DNA from 3 places in the Paenibacillus sp. PAMC21692 genome. Region 2 is predicted to be linked to each of the others. Evidence: predicted binding sites of a transcription regulator. Region 2 holds the regulator's gene; each other region holds the start of a gene.
The links. The regulator LexA, encoded in region 2, represses DNA repair genes until DNA is damaged. The targets are predictions, from matches to a motif close to CGAACATATGTTCG.
Positions count from the first base shown of each region.

Region 1 (3,282 bases), 1.6 Mb from region 2:
ACGAACGTATCGCCGCTAAACACGAACAACGTTGCGCCGCTGTCGACGAACGTATCGCCCATGAGCATGAACAACGTTGCGCCGCTGTCGACGAACGTATCGCCCATGAGCATGAACAATTATGCGCCATTGTCGACGAACGTATCGCCCATGAGCATGAACAATTATGCGCCAATGACGACGAACGTGGCTCAGAAGGCATTGCCGATTCAGAAGATGGCGGAGAAGAAGGTAACTCCGGCACAATCGGAATACATGCAGTATATGGACATGGACTTGTTCCAGCAATACAACATGCCTGCTACGGAAGCCATGTATATGGGGAACCAGCCGAATGTTGCTCCGGTGTTGCCGAATGCGGGTATGATGCCTTACGGTGAGATGCCTTACGGAGATATGCCTTACGGCGAGAAGCCTTCCATGTATCCTTACGATTGCCCGCCAGGCGCAGGCATGATGGGATATCCCGTACCTTCCATGATGCCATACGGCGGCGCGGGGGGCTGGGGATACCCAGGTGGCGGTTATGCGGGAGTCAGCGAGAATAACATGATGATGCCATTGTCCAATATGCCGAACCATGCTGGAATGGTATCGCCATTGTCAGGCATGCCTACCAAAGGTTTGCCGCAAACGATGTCCACCATGTCGGCGCCGGTTTACGGCGGAGCCGGTTATCCAATGACTTACCCGCCATATGCTCCATCGCCTTTATGGCAGCAAAATGCTAATGTCTCGTCTGGGCCGACTGTCCAATCGACGGCTAACGATGATTGCGGCTGCGGCGGCAAGCGGGAGGATGAGCTGGAGTTTCAGCAAGAAAAGAAGTCGCCGTTGTCCAAATCCGGCACTTCAAAACCGCGCAAAAAAGCCAAAAAAGCCGTTATCCGGACCGTGGCGCCGCGACCCAAAAAAAGAACGTCTAGCGGCAGCCGCCCTTGGCTGAACCGTTAAAACAAAGGCAAATGCGGTTCCCTCATAATGCTGAACGCAGGCAAGCTCCGATAAGGGGCTTGTTTTGTTGTTCATGTATTTCCGGAGTCTGAATAATTAACCATTTCTGGCGCACACTATGGGCAAATATCACAACCAGCCAAAGGGGGCTTCCTCATGATGACGTTCAGCCTGTGGAAGCAAGTCAAAAAGCGTATACGAAGAAATCGCCGTCCGATCTGGAAGTTAGGCGGAATAGCCTTGTTCGTCTCGCTGGCAGTCATGCCGCAGCATGCATCGGCGAGTTTCGCGAGCGAGGCAACCCTCGACGAACCTTCCGTTAACCGCATGCTGCAAGACAGAAATGCTCCGGTTCAAGTCATGCTCCATCGTTTGTACGTTTGCGGCGAGGAGACGGAGCCGCTCGGGTTGATGAAACCCGAGACGATCATCAAGCTGCTCAGCCAGCATCCGGAATGGCGCACCAGTCTCGAAGAGGATGGGCAGACGCTCCGCGTGATGCAGCAGATTGACGATTTGTCGGCCGAATGCAAGACCAATGCTTACTTCGGAGTAGACCGCAATGGGAATTTCTCGTTATTTGACGGAGAGCCAAGCAACGAAAAAGTGATGCGGACATTTTTCCAGCTTGATGTCCGGTTTATGGAGAGCAGCTTGCCGAAGGACCAGCTGGATCAGCTTTCGGAAGGCATTCGGGTTAGCGACATCGACGAATATAACAGCGTACTGTCGACCTACAGCGATTATGCGATGGAAACGAGCGGCGTCAAACAGGGCTATTAAACACTCGAATTTTATGCAGATACGTTATTGCCCGCTGCAACAATGGAACGGCAAAAAACACTCATCGATATTGAACCGGTGAGTGTTTTTTGTGCGCTTGCTCCAGCAAGAGCACCGGACTAACCGACAAGACTTGCTGCCGCAGTTCTACCAAGGCAGCGGTGGATCAGACGACAAAGCCGGCCCCCGCTCAATCATTGAGAAACGCTTGAGCGTTAATGAACAAACGTTCGTTCTCATTTCGGGTATCTTTTGTTATAATGAAGGGCGGGCAACATGGGAAGGCTGCGAGGGCAGCTTGCAACCGTAGCACTCATATTATCGTTATTACATAAGTTAGGGGTTGGCGGCTTGCGCGTATTAGGCATTGACCCCGGCATAGCCATTGCGGGATTCGGATTCGTGGACAAGAACGGGCATAAGCTGACGCCCGTGCAATATGGCGCAATTACAACGGAGGCTCATACGCCTCAGGAGACCAGGCTTGTGCAGATTTATGAATCGGCAGGCGCCCTGATGGATCGGTACAAGCCCGATTCCGTCGCGGTGGAGAAACTGTTCTTCAACCGCAACGTGACGACGGCATTCGCCGTTGGACAGGCTCGCGGCGTTATTATTCTTGCGGCGGCCCAGCGTGGACTTCCCGTTGCGGAATATACGCCGCTGCAAGTGAAGCAGGCTGTCGTCGGCTATGGCAAGGCGGAGAAGAGGCAGGTGCAGGAGATGGTTAAGATGTTCCTTAAGCTGTCTGCGGTTCCCAAGCCGGACGACGTAGCGGACGCTCTTGCCATAGCGATCTGCCATGCCCATTCGGCCGTACTGACGAACAAAATCAACGAGGTGAATCGTTCATGATCGATTATTTGAGAGGTCCGGTCGTACATATAGAAACGGAGTACATCGTTATGGACGTCAGAGATACGGGGTATCGAGTGTTTATGCCGAATCCGTATGCGTTCGCGGGCAAGAATGAGCCGGTAGTCGTCTATATCCACCATCATGTCCGGGAGGATGCGATTCATCTGTTCGGTTTCGAGTCGAGAGAGCAGCAGACGATGTTCCGGAAGCTGCTTGATGTATCCGGCATCGGCCCGAGAGTGGCGCTTGGCATTTTATCGGCCGGCCGGCCGGAAGCGATCGCGGGCGCGATTCAACAAGAAAATTTGTCGTTCCTGACGAAACTCCCCGGCATCGGAAAAAAGACGGCTCAGCGCATGGTGCTGGATCTGAAGGACAAGCTGACGGGTTACGGCGACGAAGGCCTGCTTAGCGCAGCGGGCTTCGGCGCAGAGCCAGGCTTGGCCGGTACGGGTAACGGGCAAGGAGCCGGAACGGCATGGGAAGAGGCGCGCGACGCGCTGGCAGCGCTTGGTTATACGACTGCCGAGCTGGATCGCGCCTGGAATGGTTTGCAGAGCAGCGTGACGCCGGAGGAATCGGTCGATTCGCTAATGAAGCGGGCGCTGCAGCAGCTGTTCAAGGGGTAACGGAAAGGAGCGAAGCCGGGCATGGACGATAGAATTATCTCCGCGAACCTTATGATGG
Region 1 is NZ_CP060293.1:3,787,631-3,790,912, forward strand. It holds gene H7F31_RS14950 (LysM peptidoglycan-binding domain-containing protein) at 1-954, shown strand, start outside; gene H7F31_RS14955 (BofC C-terminal domain-containing protein) at 1,111-1,737, shown strand; gene ruvC (crossover junction endodeoxyribonuclease RuvC) at 2,089-2,592, shown strand; gene ruvA (Holliday junction branch migration protein RuvA) at 2,589-3,224, shown strand; gene ruvB (Holliday junction branch migration DNA helicase RuvB) at 3,246-3,282, shown strand, end outside.
Region 1: the regulator LexA is predicted to act here: its motif matches at 1,957-1,970, upstream of ruvC (crossover junction endodeoxyribonuclease RuvC).

Region 2 (3,282 bases):
TTCTGTGAGTTTTACAAAAGAGGACATCAAACGTATTGCCCAGGAGCAAAACGTTCGTTTTATTCGTTTGCAATTTACCGACCTGCTAGGCACGATTAAAAACGTCGAAATTCCGGTCAGTCAGCTGGACAAGGCGCTTGATAACAAAATGATGTTTGACGGTTCTTCCATTGAAGGTTACGTCCGGATAGAAGAATCCGACATGTACTTATATCCTGATCTCGATACATGGGTCGTATTCCCTTGGGTAACGCAGGATCGCGTAGCGCGTCTGATCTGCGATGTCTATATGCCGGACGGCACGCCGTTCGCAGGCGACCCGCGCGGCATCCTCAAACGCGCGCTCAAGGAAGCAGAAGTGCTTGGTTATACGGCTATGAATGTTGGTCCGGAGCCGGAGTTCTTCCTGTTCAAGACGGATGAGCGCGGCGAACCGACGACGGAGCTTAACGACCACGGCGGTTATTTCGACTTGGCCCCTATGGATCTCGGCGAGAACTGCCGCCGCGAGATCGTACTTACGTTGGAGGAGATGGGCTTCGAGATCGAGGCTTCCCATCACGAAGTCGCTCCGGGACAACATGAAATCGACTTCAAATACGCGGATGCCATCAAGGCAGCGGATCAGATTCAAACGTTCAAGCTTGTCGTCAAGACAATTGCAAGGGTACATGGATTGCATGCATCCTTTATGCCGAAGCCGTTGTTCGGCGTTAACGGCTCCGGCATGCACTGTCACATGTCCCTGTTCCAGGGCAATACGAACATGTTCTATAATGAGAAGGACAAACTTGGTCTCAGCGAAACGGCACGTTATTACATGGCGGGGATACTAAAGCACGCTCGCGCGATGGCTGCCATTACGAATCCAACTGTCAACTCGTACAAACGTCTGGTGCCTGGTTATGAAGCTCCTTGCTACGTTGCATGGTCGGCCAGCAACCGCTCGCCGATGATCCGAATTCCGGCTTCCCGCGGACTGTCTACTCGCGTAGAGGTTCGTAATCCGGATCCTGCCGCTAACCCGTATTTGGCACTTGCCGTTATGCTTAAGGCTGGTCTCGACGGTATTCAAAACCAATTGCCGTTGCCGGCTCCGACGGACCGCAATATCTATATCATGACAGAAGAAGAGCGCATTGATTCCGGAATTCCAAGCCTTCCATCGAATCTTAAGGAAGCGCTCGAAGAAATGCTTAGAAGCGGAGTCATCACCGAAGCGCTCGGCGATCACGCTCTCGCTCACTTCTACGAGTTAAAGGAAATCGAATGGGATATGTATCGCACCCAAGTGCATCAATGGGAACGCGATCAATATCTGACGTTGTACTAAGACAAGGAAACCCGCTGACCGTTATGGTTAGCGGGTTTGTTTTTGACCATTATCCAAACCTTTTGTTCAATAGTTTTAGAGTTGCATCATTTCCAATACAATAAAAAAGCCGATATGGAATTGTCCATACCGGCGTTGCCGCGTTGCTGCTTAATGGATATCTCTGAATAGTCCGATGACCTTGCCGAGAATAGTGACGTTCTGCAAAAGAATCGGTTCCATCGTCTCGTTTTCCGGCTGGAGACGGATATGATTTTTCTCTTTGTAGAACGTTTTGACGGTCGCTTCGTCGTCTTCTGTCATGGCGACGACGATCTCTCCGTTATTGGCCGTCTGCTGTTGGCGTACGATGACGTAGTCGCCATTATGTATGCCGGCTTCAATCATACTCTCGCCAATAACGTTAAGAATGAACACATTGTTATTGTCGCCAACATAGTGGGCAGGAAGAGGGAAGTAGTCTTCTATGTTCTCCGTAGCAGTGATCGGTACGCCGGCAGTAACCTTACCTACGATAGGAACTTGTGTGACAGGCATCTGGATGACGTTGTCATTATCGTCCTGGCTCAAAATCTCGATCGCCCGAGGTTTCGTAGGGTCGCGTCTGATAAATCCCTTTTTTTCCAAGCGGTCCAGATGTCCATGTACCGTCGAGCTGGACAGCAGGCCGACCGCCTCAGCAATTTCGCGTACGGAAGGGGGATAACCTTTTTCTTTAACTTCTTGCTTTATAAAGTCAAGGATCGAATTTTGCCGTTTGGAAATCTTCGACACGTTCATCATCTCCATTCATCTTATTGTGTCAAATTATAGCATAGAACCGCCGTTCGTACAAACATAAGTTCTTAAGCTCAAACGTTCGCATTTTTTCGTTGACGGAAACGTTTGTTCGTGTTAAATTAAAAACAGAACAAACGTTTGGGGTGCTGACAATGATGATGATGAATCCAAGTACAAGCTCATACCGTTCCATATACCGTGGTAATATCGGCGAAACCAAGGAGCTTGTTCAGCCTCATTGGCTGGTCAGGCATATGGCAAAGCTGATTATTAGTTTGATCGTGTTTACGCTTGTTTTCAGCAGCTTTCTTATAATCGGTACAAATGCTTCCAGCACGGTCGTTGAGGGGCCAGGCGAATCGGAGCAAGTCGTCACGGTAGGCAGCGGAGACACGTTGTGGTCCATTGCCAGTTCGTTTAAGAACGGCAGTGATATAGGTTATCTTGTTTTCTCGATCAAGAATCGCAATAATTTGGACAACGTGACGATACATCCAGGTCAGAAGTTAATTATTCCCGATATTTGATGGAGTTGTAATGGCGATATATCTTATAATGAGTGCTTAGAGATTTCCCATTCTTTAGGGAGATCTCTTTTTGTGTATTATAGAAACTAGTTGTGTTTGTGGGCTTCGCCTTGACAATGCCTTATTGAAAATGTCAAAGTAGGAGTAATGTGTTCGCAACATGAGAGAGGGGTAATGAAATTGGATTTTGATAGTCTGATTGCCAGAATCAACGAGCTTTCCCGCAAAAACAAAACCGTCGGCTTAACGGATGAAGAGCTGAAGGAACGAGATGTGCTTCGCCAGAAATATCTGAACAACTTCAAAGCTAACTTCAAGCAACAGCTTGATACAATCAAGTTTGTCGAAGATGAAGAAAACGAAGGCAACGGCGACATCAAACATTAAGAGCTCCTTTCATGAGCTTGCTATTATATGAAGGAGGAATCCATCTGTCACGGTCCTGGGAGCGCAAAGTGCGCAAAAACATGTCTACTATTAATAAGCAACGCAAGAAGCACGGTGAAGGTCAGTTAGTGATGAATGCAGAGAAGGCGGATCGATTTACCGGCCGCAATTTTTTGCTGCCGATTTTATTGATTTTGTTTATCGGCGCGTACATCGCGATTATGTCGGCAGATCCCAAATTCGTTATGACGACGA
Region 2 is NZ_CP060293.1:5,393,100-5,396,381, reverse strand. It holds gene glnA (type I glutamate--ammonia ligase) at 5-1,333, shown strand; gene lexA (transcriptional repressor LexA) at 1,484-2,107, opposite strand; gene H7F31_RS21770 (LysM peptidoglycan-binding domain-containing protein) at 2,266-2,640, shown strand; gene H7F31_RS21765 (DUF896 domain-containing protein) at 2,821-3,027, shown strand; gene H7F31_RS21760 (hypothetical protein) at 3,039-3,282, shown strand, end outside.

Region 3 (3,282 bases), 360 kb from region 2:
TTGTAGTCGGACAAGTGAATCTGTTCGATGCGCGGGAAAAATTGCACGAGCGCTTTGCGCATTGCGTTGTCGAGAGCGTTGACGGGGCCGTTGCCCTCCGCGGCCGTCAGCACGATCTGACCTCCCACGTTGATCTTGACGATGGCTTCGCAGATCATGCTGGCGTTCGACTTCTCCATATGGATCTTAAACGATTCTACCTTGAAGATTTGGACCGCGTCGGTAAAAGCGTCGCGCAAAAGAAGCTCAAGCGAGGCGTCGGCGCCTTCGAATTGATAGCCTTGATGCTCCAGATCCTTGATCTGCTCCATAATTTGTTTCGTCTTCTCGTTGTTCGAGGTGATGTCGAGTCCAAGCTCGGTCGCTTTGGAAATAATATTGCTTTGACCGGCAAGCTCCGACACGAGAATTCTCTGCTTGTTCCCCACAAGCTCGGGCTCGATATGCTCATAAGTCTTGGCATCCTTCATGATCGCGGAGACATGGATGCCGCCCTTATGGGCGAATGCCGCGTTGCCGACGAAAGCTTGACCGACCGGCATATGAACATTGGCGATCTCGCTAACGTAACGGGCCGTTCCTGTCAGCAGGCGAATACGGTCGTCTTCAAGGCAGGAGTAAGCCAGCTTGAGCTGCAGGTTCGGAATGATGGAACACAGATTTGCGTTGCCGCAACGCTCGCCGTAACCGTTCATCGTGCCTTGCACCTGGCGCGCGCCAGCCTGGACGGCAGCCAGCGAATTCGCGACGGCAAGCTCGCAGTCGTTATGAGTGTGAATGCCGATAGGCGTATTCAGTTCTTCCTTGACGCGGGAGACGATCTCATGGATTTCGTTGGGCATAGTGCCGCCGTTCGTATCGCAGAGCACGAGCCAGTCCGCTCCGCCTTCCTGTGCTTTGCGAAGCGCTGCAAGGGCATATTCCGGGTTGTTTTTGTAGCCGTCGAAAAAGTGCTCGGCGTCGTACATCGCTTCCATGCCGTGGTGTTTAAGTAGCGCGAAGGAGTCGAAGATCATCGCCAGATTTTCTTCCAGCGTCGTCTGGAGCGCCGTATGGACATGGAAATCCCAAGCCTTGCCGACCAGCGTTGCCGCCGGTACGCCGGATTCGATAATCCGGAGCAGGCTGGCGTCTTGCTCGGCGACGCTGTTCTTGCGGCGCGTGCTTCCGAACGCGGTAATCTTGGCATTGAGCTTCATCGTCTTTACGCGCTTGAAAAATTCGATATCCTTGTTGTTGCTTCCGGGATTGCCGCCTTCAATATAATGAACGCCCAAAGCGTCAAGCTTTTGTGCAATCTTCAGCTTGTCATCTGCCGATAAGCTGATCCCCTCGCCTTGCGTGCCATCGCGCAGCGTCGTGTCAAAGATGAATATTTGTGCGGACATTTCTAAATGTGCCTCCTTCACAGAGCCTCTGATGGAATCATAATACATGATTATACCACTTTATCTTCCTAAAGTAGAGAGGGAAGTTGCAATTCCGGCCTACTATCTATATAAGGAAAGCGGTATCTTGGCGAACAAATGTTTGTTGTTCGGCATTGACTTGAACCTTGCCTAATTATATGCTGAGGAAACAAGCGGTACAACCCAACATTCTGCAATTGGCGGTGAACTTGTCCATGAGCGGCGTAGAAGAGCATTATCCTGCCAAAGGCAGAGTAATCATCCATCTCGATATGAATGCGTTCTATTGCTCCGTGCACGAAGCAGAAGAGCCTGACGTATATAAGAATAAAGCAACGGCGGTCTCCGGCAGCATCGAGCAGCGCAAAGGCATCATTGTCACCTGCTCGTACGCAGCCCGTGCGAAGGGCGTCAAGACAGGGATGCCGGTGCGTCAAGCCGTCAAGATGTGTCCGGATATCATCTTGATCAAGCCGGACTTCCATCTGTACCGGAAGTACTCCAGAGGATTTTTGTCGATCGCTCGCGCTTATACGCCGATGGTGGAATCCGTCTCCATCGACGAATGTTATATGGATATTACGGGCTCCAAGCTGATGGGAACCCCGTTGCAGATCGCGGAATCGCTGCAGCGACGCATATTGACGGAGTTGGCGCTTCCATGCTCCATCGGCCTTGCCCCTAACAAGCTGCTCGCCAAAATGGCTTCGGATATGAAAAAGCCCAATGGCTTGACCGTCCTCCGCATTCGCGACGTGCCTCAAGTGCTGTGGGATAAGCCCTGCAATCTATTATTCGGCGTTGGAGGCAAGACGGCCTCCAAGCTTGCAAAGCTGAATATCCATACGATCGGAGAGCTGGCGGCGGCCGATGAGAGCATGCTGATCAAGCAATTCGGAACCGTTGGCGCCTGGATGAAGTCGGCCGCGCACGGCATCGATCATTCTCAGGTTAATCCGCACCGGGATCAGAATAAGTCTATCGGCCATACGACGACGCTGCCGCAGGACTTGACGAAGCGGGACGATATATTTCGTGTGCTGCTCAATCTGGCCGATCAGACGGGGCGCAGGCTACGCAGGCAGAAGCTTGTCGCTTCAACGGTTCAGATCACGATCCGAAGGCCTGACATGACGACCATTACGAGATCCCATACCGTTCCGGCGCCGATCCAGACGACGGAGGAAATCACGAAAGAAGCGCGGGCGCTCTATCTAAAGCATTGGAGCGAAGGGGAGCCGATTCGCCTTCTGGGAGTTACGCTGCAGAATTTAACCCCCATCTCCGAATCCGCTCTTCAGTTGGATCTATTCAGCTTTGAGGAGCAGCCGCGCAAGGAATCGCTAACGAAGGTGATGGACGCGCTTCGGGACAAATTCGGAGAGGACGCCGTTCTGACCGCTGGCATGCTTGGCGACGATCCATCTTCCTTAATCAGAAACAAACGAATTCGAGGTACATCCTTGCAAAAAGACGATACTTTGTTATATATTGATGAGTGAAGGAACGAGCCGTACCGGCATATTTGGATAATATATAATTGGAACGGATTTATCCGTAGATTATAAAGGAGGAGAAAACCATGGCTAAGTTTACATGGGTAGAGAAAGACACATGCATCGCTTGCGGTGCTTGCGGAGCGACGGCTCCCGACATTTATGATTACGACGACGAAGGTTTGGCCGAGGTTATTTTCCAAGGCGACTCTAATAGAGGCATAACCGAAATTCCGGATGACATGTACGACGATCTGCAGGACGCTTGCGACGGATGTCCGACGGATTCTATCAAAATCGCCGACGAGCCCTTCAACGCCGAGGGCTAATCAGATCCCATTTCAAAAGCTCTTCGACCATTATGGTGCGGTGGGCTT
Region 3 is NZ_CP060293.1:5,749,014-5,752,295, reverse strand. It holds gene cimA (citramalate synthase) at 1-1,388, opposite strand, end outside; gene H7F31_RS23570 (DNA polymerase IV) at 1,625-2,911, shown strand; gene H7F31_RS23565 (ferredoxin) at 2,992-3,234, shown strand.
Region 3: the regulator LexA is predicted to act here: its motif matches at 1,520-1,533, upstream of H7F31_RS23570 (DNA polymerase IV).